Regions from separate parts of the Bacillus pacificus genome, predicted to be linked through region 2. Evidence: a T-box and tRNA genes for the amino acid it is inferred to sense, from the RefSeq annotation. Region 2 holds a T-box; the other holds one or more tRNA genes.
The links. A T-box is a leader RNA that pairs with one kind of tRNA and senses whether it is charged. The one in region 2 lies ahead of LMD38_RS04720 (valine--tRNA ligase), so its partner is inferred to be a tRNA-Val.
Positions count from the first base shown of each region.

Region 1 (4,411 bases), 1.6 Mb from region 2:
GGTGAAATTATAGTACCTGTGAAGATGCAGGTTACCCGCGACAGGACGGAAAGACCCCGTGGAGCTTTACTGTAGCCTGATATTGAATTTTGGTACAGTTTGTACAGGATAGGCGGGAGCCTTTGAAACCGGAGCGCTAGCTTCGGTGGAGGCGCTGGTGGGATACCGCCCTGACTGTATTGAAATTCTAACCTACGGGTCTTATCGACCCGGGAGACAGTGTCAGGTGGGCAGTTTGACTGGGGCGGTCGCCTCCTAAAGTGTAACGGAGGCGCCCAAAGGTTCCCTCAGAATGGTTGGAAATCATTCGTAGAGTGCAAAGGCATAAGGGAGCTTGACTGCGAGACCTACAAGTCGAGCAGGGACGAAAGTCGGGCTTAGTGATCCGGTGGTTCCGCATGGAAGGGCCATCGCTCAACGGATAAAAGCTACCCCGGGGATAACAGGCTTATCTCCCCCAAGAGTCCACATCGACGGGGAGGTTTGGCACCTCGATGTCGGCTCATCGCATCCTGGGGCTGTAGTCGGTCCCAAGGGTTGGGCTGTTCGCCCATTAAAGCGGTACGCGAGCTGGGTTCAGAACGTCGTGAGACAGTTCGGTCCCTATCCGTCGTGGGCGTAGGAAATTTGAGAGGAGCTGTCCTTAGTACGAGAGGACCGGGATGGACGCACCGCTGGTGTACCAGTTGTTCTGCCAAGGGCATAGCTGGGTAGCTATGTGCGGAAGGGATAAGTGCTGAAAGCATCTAAGCATGAAGCCCCCCTCAAGATGAGATTTCCCATAGCGTAAGCTAGTAAGATCCCTGAAAGATGATCAGGTTGATAGGTTCGAGGTGGAAGCATGGTGACATGTGGAGCTGACGAATACTAATAGATCGAGGACTTAACCATATAATATGTAGCAATGTTATCTAGTTTTGAGAGAACATAAAAAAACTTGTTGACTTTTAAAGAAAATAAGTTATAATAATGATTGTCTCAAAAGAATAATGTCTGGTAATGATGGCAGAGAGGTCACACCCGTTCCCATACCGAACACGGAAGTTAAGCTCTCTAGCGCCGATGGTAGTTGGGACCTTGTCCCTGTGAGAGTAGGACGTTGCCAGGCAATATTATTCCGCAGTAGCTCAGCGGTAGAGCTATCGGCTGTTAACCGATCGGTCGTAGGTTCGATTCCTACCTGCGGAGCCATTGGAGAGCTGTCCGAGTTGGCCGAAGGAGCACGATTGGAAATCGTGTATACGTCACAAGCGTATCAAGGGTTCGAATCCCTTGCTCTCCGCCATAGGATTTATAATATTTGGCCCGTTGGTCAAGTGGTTAAGACACCGCCCTTTCACGGCGGTAACACGGGTTCGAATCCCGTACGGGTCACCACTTTGGAGGATTAGCTCAGCTGGGAGAGCACCTGCCTTACAAGCAGGGGGTCGGCGGTTCGATCCCGTCATCCTCCACCATATAAATTATATGAATAGTATTATCGCGGGGTGGAGCAGCACGGTAGCTCGTCGGGCTCATAACCCGAAGGTCGCAGGTTCAAATCCTGTCCCCGCAACCAAATGGTCCCGTGGTGTAGTGGTTAACATGCCTGCCTGTCACGCAGGAGATCGCCGGTTCGACCCCGGTCGGGACCGCCATTTTAATAAGGCTCGGTAGCTCAGTCGGTAGAGCAGAGGACTGAAAATCCTCGTGTCGGCGGTTCGATTCCGTCCCGAGCCACCATTTATCTTAATCATATACGCCGGCTTAGCTCAATTGGTAGAGCAACTGACTTGTAATCAGTAGGTTGGGGGTTCAAGTCCTCTAGCCGGCACCATGTAAGTTTCGGAGGGGTAGCGAAGTGGCTAAACGCGGCGGACTGTAAATCCGCTCCTTCGGGTTCGGCAGTTCGAATCTGCCCCCCTCCACCATTTACATAGGGGCATAGTTTAAAGGTAGAACTGAGGTCTCCAAAACCTCCAGTGTGGGTTCGATTCCTACTGCCCCTGCCAAATATATTTACACAACATGGCGGTTGTGGCGAAGTGGTTAACGCACCGGATTGTGGCTCCGGCATTCGTGGGTTCGATTCCCATCAGTCGCCCCATTTTTATTTTAAAAATTATAAATAATCTAATGGATGCTTACATATAATTAAGTAAGAATTCGATGGGCTATAGCCAAGCGGTAAGGCAACGGACTTTGACTCCGTCATGCGCTGGTTCGAATCCAGCTAGCCCAGCCATTTTTGCGGAAGTAGTTCAGTGGTAGAATACAACCTTGCCAAGGTTGGGGTCGCGGGTTCGAATCCCGTCTTCCGCTCCAGTAAAATTTTATATGGCGGCATAGCCAAGTGGTAAGGCAGAGGTCTGCAAAACCTTTATCACCGGTTCAAATCCGGTTGCCGCCTTTTCTTTTGTGCCGATGTGGCGGAATTGGCAGACGCGCACGACTCAAAATCGTGTTCCTTCGGGAGTGTCGGTTCGACCCCGACCATCGGTATCACGAACGGCGTAATAAAAAGACTCTACACCAAATGTGTAGAGTCTTTTTATTATTTTCATCATACTAAAGAATAAGCACAAATAGGTACTAAATGATTAAGATAAACGTATTCATGTAGTATTTGAATGTGTCATAATTCTCCCCTCTATACTCACTTCGAAATTTTTCCTATTTTAATTATACAACAATAGAAAGGAATTAAGGGAATATTATGGAAAGCGGTATCGGTGATGTAAAAAACTCTAATAGAAATGGTAGAGTTTTTTTGCTAAATTATGTTATGTGATTCTAAAATTCGTGATAAATGTAGCAATTCATGTATAATATAACTTGTCGAAAGAACAAAATGATAGTGATTTATATTATGTCTGTAATATGAATCAAAAATGAACTTTTTATATTTCTTTTAAAAATGTGTTGAACACACATGATATTTCATATTAATATTTTTATGTAGATTTAAAACCGGAAAGAGAGTGGAAAGTATGGGTCGTAAATGGAATAATATTAAAGATAAAAAAGCATCAAAAGATGCAAATACTAGCCGTATATACGCGAAATTTGGACGTGAAATTTATGTAGCGGCAAAACAAGGCGAGCCAGATCCGGAATCAAACCAAGCGCTTAGAGTGGTATTAGAACGTGCGAAAACATACAATGTTCCAAGAACAATTATCGATCGTGCAGTTGAAAAAGCAAAAGGTGGTTCAGAAGAAAATTATGACGAGCTTCGTTATGAAGGGTTCGGACCAAATGGAGCTATGGTAATTGTAGATACACTTACAAACAACGTAAACCGTACTGCAGCAGATGTACGAGCTGCATTTAGCAAAAACGGTGGTAACATGGGTGTAAACGGTTCTGTAGCTTACATGTTTGATGCAACAGCTGTTATCGGTCTTGAAGGGAAAACATCAGATGAAGTTCTTGAGATTTTAATGGAAGCAGATGTGGATGCACGTGACATTCTTGAAGAAGAAGATGCTGTTATCGTGTATGCTGAACCAGATCAATTCCATGCAGTACAATCTGCTCTTAAAGATGCTGGCGTTGAAGAATTTACAGTTGCTGAATTAACAATGCTTGCACAAAACGATGTAACACTTCCTGAAGATGCACAAGCACAATTTGAAAAAATGGTTGATGCATTAGAAGATTTAGAAGATGTGCAACAAGTTTACCACAACGTAGACTTAGGAGAATAATACGATAGAAGCCCCTTTTCATTTAACGGATAGGGGCTTCTTTTTATGAATTTCATTAAGGTGATGAATGAGTAAAGGTATTTTGTTGTAGACAGGGAATATGCTTATAGGGATATGTGAAATATTCATTATTGCTAGGAGGCTTAATATGGAACATAAAACACCAAAGCATATCGTTGCTGTAGCAGGTTATTTAACAAATGAAAAAGACGAAGTGTTATTAGCTAAAGTACATTGGCGATCGGATACATGGGAGTTGCCAGGAGGACAGGTAGAAGAAGGAGAAGCGCTCGATCAAGCAATTTGTAGGGAAATAAAAGAGGAAACAGGATTAACGGTGAAGCCTATCGGTATTACAGGAGTTTACTATAATGCTTCCATGCACATTCTAGCTGTTGTTTTTAAAGTGGCATACGTGAGCGGTGAAATACAAATTCAGCCTGAAGAAATACAAGAGGCTAAATTTGTTGCTTTAAATGAAGAGAACATAGATGAGTACATAACGCGTCCTCATATGAAATCCAGAACGCTTGATGCGATGAGAGCAACACATTGTATTCCGTATGAAACGTGGGAAGTGCAGCCATATAACTTAATAGGAAGATTGTAAAGAAAAGAGTAGCCGGTTTGAGATACAATCAAATCACTACTCTTTTTTGTATACTGTTTAAGAAAAAGGTCAAAATAATAATAGTGTTAGTATTGATTTTAAGAACGTTTGT
Region 1 is NZ_CP086328.1:4,530,520-4,534,930, reverse strand. Features, by position in the region: rRNA gene LMD38_RS23455 (23S ribosomal RNA) at 1-891, shown strand, start outside; rRNA gene rrf (5S ribosomal RNA) at 993-1,108, shown strand; tRNA gene LMD38_RS23445 (tRNA-Asn) at 1,117-1,191, shown strand; tRNA gene LMD38_RS23440 (tRNA-Ser) at 1,194-1,285, shown strand; tRNA gene LMD38_RS23435 (tRNA-Glu) at 1,303-1,377, shown strand; tRNA gene LMD38_RS23430 (tRNA-Val) at 1,382-1,457, shown strand; tRNA gene LMD38_RS23425 (tRNA-Met) at 1,482-1,558, shown strand; tRNA gene LMD38_RS23420 (tRNA-Asp) at 1,562-1,637, shown strand; tRNA gene LMD38_RS23415 (tRNA-Phe) at 1,647-1,722, shown strand; tRNA gene LMD38_RS23410 (tRNA-Thr) at 1,741-1,816, shown strand; tRNA gene LMD38_RS23405 (tRNA-Tyr) at 1,827-1,910, shown strand; tRNA gene LMD38_RS23400 (tRNA-Trp) at 1,918-1,991, shown strand; tRNA gene LMD38_RS23395 (tRNA-His) at 2,011-2,086, shown strand; tRNA gene LMD38_RS23390 (tRNA-Gln) at 2,150-2,224, shown strand; tRNA gene LMD38_RS23385 (tRNA-Gly) at 2,230-2,304, shown strand; tRNA gene LMD38_RS23380 (tRNA-Cys) at 2,319-2,389, shown strand; tRNA gene LMD38_RS23375 (tRNA-Leu) at 2,400-2,481, shown strand; gene LMD38_RS23370 (YebC/PmpR family DNA-binding transcriptional regulator) at 2,970-3,689, shown strand; gene LMD38_RS23365 (NUDIX hydrolase) at 3,838-4,299, shown strand.
Region 1: it encodes a tRNA-Val, which carries the amino acid that the T-box ahead of LMD38_RS04720 (valine--tRNA ligase) is inferred to sense. The anticodon was not compared.

Region 2 (4,411 bases):
AAAAACATGGCATTCCGCATCATATCAATCGTGCGGGTTCTATGATTGGTATCTTCTTTACAGATGAACCAGTTATTAATTACGACGCAGCAAAATCTTCAAACTTAGAGTTCTTTGCGGCTTACTATCGTGAAATGGTAGAACAAGGTGTATTTTTACCGCCATCCCAATTTGAAGGTTTATTCTTATCGACAGCACATAGTGATGCAGATATTGAGGCGACAATTGCAGCGGCTGAAATTGCAATGTCAAAATTAAAAGCTTAATTGAATAAAGAAAATCGCTCTCCGTAAGGGGGGCGATTTTTTTTATTCATAAAGTCAGCTTTCCGTACATAAATCTGTAATGACATATAGTTTGGGAGGGGGAAAAGAAGTGGCAACAGATCATTCATTACGTTTTTCATTAAAAGAATCTGTTTGGTTCCAAAAAGGACAGGAAGTCGAAGAACTTTTGTCAATTTCGTTAGATCCAGACGTTGAGATAGAAGAGCTTGATCATGAGGTAATTGTGAGAGGGCAATTAGATTTAACGGGAGAGTATGTTGCACGAAAAGATGATTCAGCTTATTCATTAAGAGATCTATCGCCAGCGAAGTCCATTGATTATGTAGAAACAAGAGAAGATGGGGTTAATGAACTTGTTCATTCCTTCCCGCTTGAAATATCAATCCCAAGAAACCGTGTGAAAGTAATTGAAGAACTATATGTATCTATCGAGGAATTTGATTATGAACTAAAGGAAAATGGTTGCTTACAATTATTAGCGGATATATCTATTACAGGTTTATGTGATGAAGAAAGAATTGAGGATGAAGAGGAAGAAACGGCGTATGCTGAGTTAGAGGATGATTCTGCGCAAGAGCATGAAACTACTAGACCAACGCCACAAGTCGAAGAGCCAGCCTATAAGGAATCAGATGAGTGGGAAGATTACGCATTTGAACCGTTCCAACTAGAAGAAAGAAAAGAGCAGGAAGTAGAAGAAGAGGAAATAGAAGAACATGAATTTGTAGAGCGTGAAGAGGAGAAAGAAACAACGCCGCAATTTGAATTGTTCGGAAGAAAAGATTTTAAGAAAGAACAAGCGAAAAAACAAGAAGTACAAGAAGAGGAAACGTATTCACAGCGGGATGAAAATGCGCTTTATTTAACGAAATTATTTACGAAAGAACCGGAAGAAGAATTTACAAAGTTACGAATGTATTTTGTGCAAGAAGGAGATACGATCGAATCTGTTGCAGAACGTTATGAAACATCTGTACAAAACTTATACCGTGTCAATCAAACAGAAGATATATATTTAACTACAGGACAAATTATTTATATTCCTGTTTCAAGAGCAAAAGCGAAATAAGTGAGTGTTTGCACTCACTTATTTTTCTAAAGGCTATGTTTTGAATAGAAAGGGTTATTCGTATGGATATGGAATTACGAAATCGTTATGAACCCATTGTAAGGCAATATAGATTGGATACGCAGCATATGGAAGAGCACGGAAGTGTGACGAAAATTTATACGAATCAAGGTCCATATGCGCTCAAGAAAATAGAAGGCAGGAAGTTAGAGCGGAATAATTTTTTGCATCATATTCAATATTTGAAGGAGAAAGGTTTTTCAAATTATGTACCTATATACCATGCGACGGACGGAAATTATATTTTAAGTGATGGTACGTATAATTATTATTTAATGCCTTGGTTAGAGCGTGCGGAAGGGAACGGCGAGGATAATGATCAATACCATAAAATGTTTCAGACTCTCGGAACGTTGCACCAAAAAACGGTAAAAGAAGAAACGTATACAGAAGAGGATTTAGAAAAACATTATACAAATATATCCGATCGCTGGGAAAATGATGGAGAGATGTTAGAAGAGTTTCTTGTAGAATCGGAAGCGAAGTGGTATATGTCTCCGTTTGAATTGCAGTATTGTACGTACTATCATCATGTAATGAGGGCGCGTGAGTTTGCAACGAAGCAATTAAATGAGTGGAACGATGCGATGAAAGAAAAAGAAACAACGCGCATTACTTTTGTACATGGTAACGTATCGCTTAATCATTTTTTATTTGATTATGAACGGAATGGCTATTTTATTAGTTTAGAAAAATCGAAGTTTGCAACACCTGTGCAAGATATTGTAGGGTTTTATTCTCGGTCGTTAAACACATATCCAATTGCGCGAAGTGATCGGTTTGAATGGTATCAAATGTATCAAAAAAATTTCCCTTTTACGAAAGAAGAGCAACTACTCATGTTTGCGTATATGACGTATCCATCGCAATTTATTCGGCAAATCCAGTCTTATAAGAAAAGAAGAGAGCGGCGTAATGAGGAAAATGAACTTCTCGGAGTAAAGAGTTTGCAACAAGCGCATTGGCTCGTTAGTAATATAGAATATTTTCTTTCGCAATTACAAGCTGCCCAGCAAGGGAACGGATAAAGAAGATAAGTAGAGGATGCTACTTATCTTCTTTTTTTACTCAAAAAGCTGTAGTCTTAAATTTATCTTGACGAATAAGGTTTCGTTTTTTACACTATTGTATATAATAATTAACAATCATATAAATGCCTTGAAGGGGAAGAGTATAACAAGAAACGTCTTCAGAGAGGAGAATCATTAGCTGGGAGATTCTCTAGATAGTTATGTTAGAAGGTAGCCCTGGAGCATCTTTTCTGAACGGAGTAGTTCTCATTAGGAAAAGACGGATTTGTCCGTTATCAAATTAAGAGTATAAGCAAATTCCTGAATTTGTTTGTAAATAAAGGTGGTACCGCGATGTCCCTCGTCCTTTTTTTGGATGAGGGGCATTTTTTATTTTAAGGAGGGAAAATAATGTCAAACACGGAAAAGAATTTACCAACTAAATATGATCATATGTCCGTTGAAGAAGGCCTTTATCAGTGGTGGCTAGAAGGCAAATATTTTGAAGCAACAGGAGACGAGAAGAAACAACCGTATACAATTGTAATTCCACCTCCGAACGTAACTGGTAAGTTACACTTAGGTCATGCTTGGGATACAACTCTTCAAGATATTTTAACTCGTACGAAGCGTATGCAAGGTTACGATGTATTGTGGCTTCCAGGAATGGACCATGCGGGTATCGCAACACAAGCGAAAGTAGAAGGGAAACTTCGTGAAGAAGGTATTTCACGTTACGATCTTGGCCGTGAGAAATTCCTTGAAAAGGCTTGGGAATGGAAAGAAGAATACGCTTCTCACATTCGTCAACAATGGGGGAAAGTTGGTTTAGGACTAGACTATTCTCGCGAACGTTTCACATTAGACGAAGGTTTATCTGATGCGGTTAATAAAGTGTTCGTTCAATTATACGAAAAAGGCTTAATTTACCGCGGTGAATATATTATCAACTGGGACCCGGCAACACGCACAGCTCTTTCGGATATCGAAGTAATTCATAAAGAAGTTCAAGGTGCATTCTACCATATGAACTATCCGTTAACAGATGGATCTGGTCACATTCGTCTTGCAACAACTCGTCCAGAAACGATGCTTGGTGATACAGCGGTAGCGGTTCATCCAGAAGATGATCGTTACAAGCATTTAATCGGAAAAACAGTTACACTTCCAATCGTAGGCCGTGAGATTCCGATTATTGCTGATGAGTACGTAGAAAAAGATTTCGGAACAGGTGTTGTAAAAATTACGCCAGCTCATGACCCGAATGACTTTGAAGTAGGTAACCGTCATGACTTACCACGTATCTTAGTAATGAACGAAGATGGAACGATGAACGAAAAAGCTGGTAAGTATAACGGCATGGATCGTTTCGAGTGTCGTAAAGCGTTAGTGAAAGATTTACAAGAAGCGGGCGTATTAGTAGAAATCGAGCCTCATATGCATTCAGTAGGTCATAGTGAGCGTAGTGGTGCAGTTGTTGAGCCTTACTTATCAACACAATGGTTCGTAAAAATGGCTCCGCTTGCTGAGAAGGCAGTAGCGCTTCAGCAAAAAGAAGAAGAGAAAGTAACGTTCGTACCAGATCGTTTCGAAAACACATATTTACGTTGGATGGAAAATATTCACGACTGGTGTATTTCTCGTCAATTATGGTGGGGACACCGCATTCCAGCTTGGTATCATAAAGAAACTGGTGAAGTATACGTAGGTACAGAAGCGCCAGCAGATATTGAAAATTGGAATCAAGATAACGACGTACTTGATACATGGTTCAGTTCAGCGTTATGGCCATTCTCAACACTTGGTTGGCCAAATGAAGATGCAGCGGACTTCAAACGTTACTATTCAACTGATGCACTAGTAACTGGTTATGACATCATCTTCTTCTGGGTATCTCGTATGATTTTCCAAGGTTTAGAGTTTACAGGCGAGCGTCCATTTAAAGATGTATTAATTCACGGTTTAGTTCGTGATGAGCAAGGACG
Region 2 is NZ_CP086328.1:902,389-906,799, forward strand. Features, by position in the region: gene hemL (glutamate-1-semialdehyde 2,1-aminomutase) at 1-266, shown strand, start outside; gene spoVID (stage VI sporulation protein D) at 376-1,356, shown strand; gene ysxE (spore coat protein YsxE) at 1,419-2,444, shown strand; T-box leader at 2,566-2,798, shown strand; gene LMD38_RS04720 (valine--tRNA ligase) at 2,838-4,411, shown strand, end outside.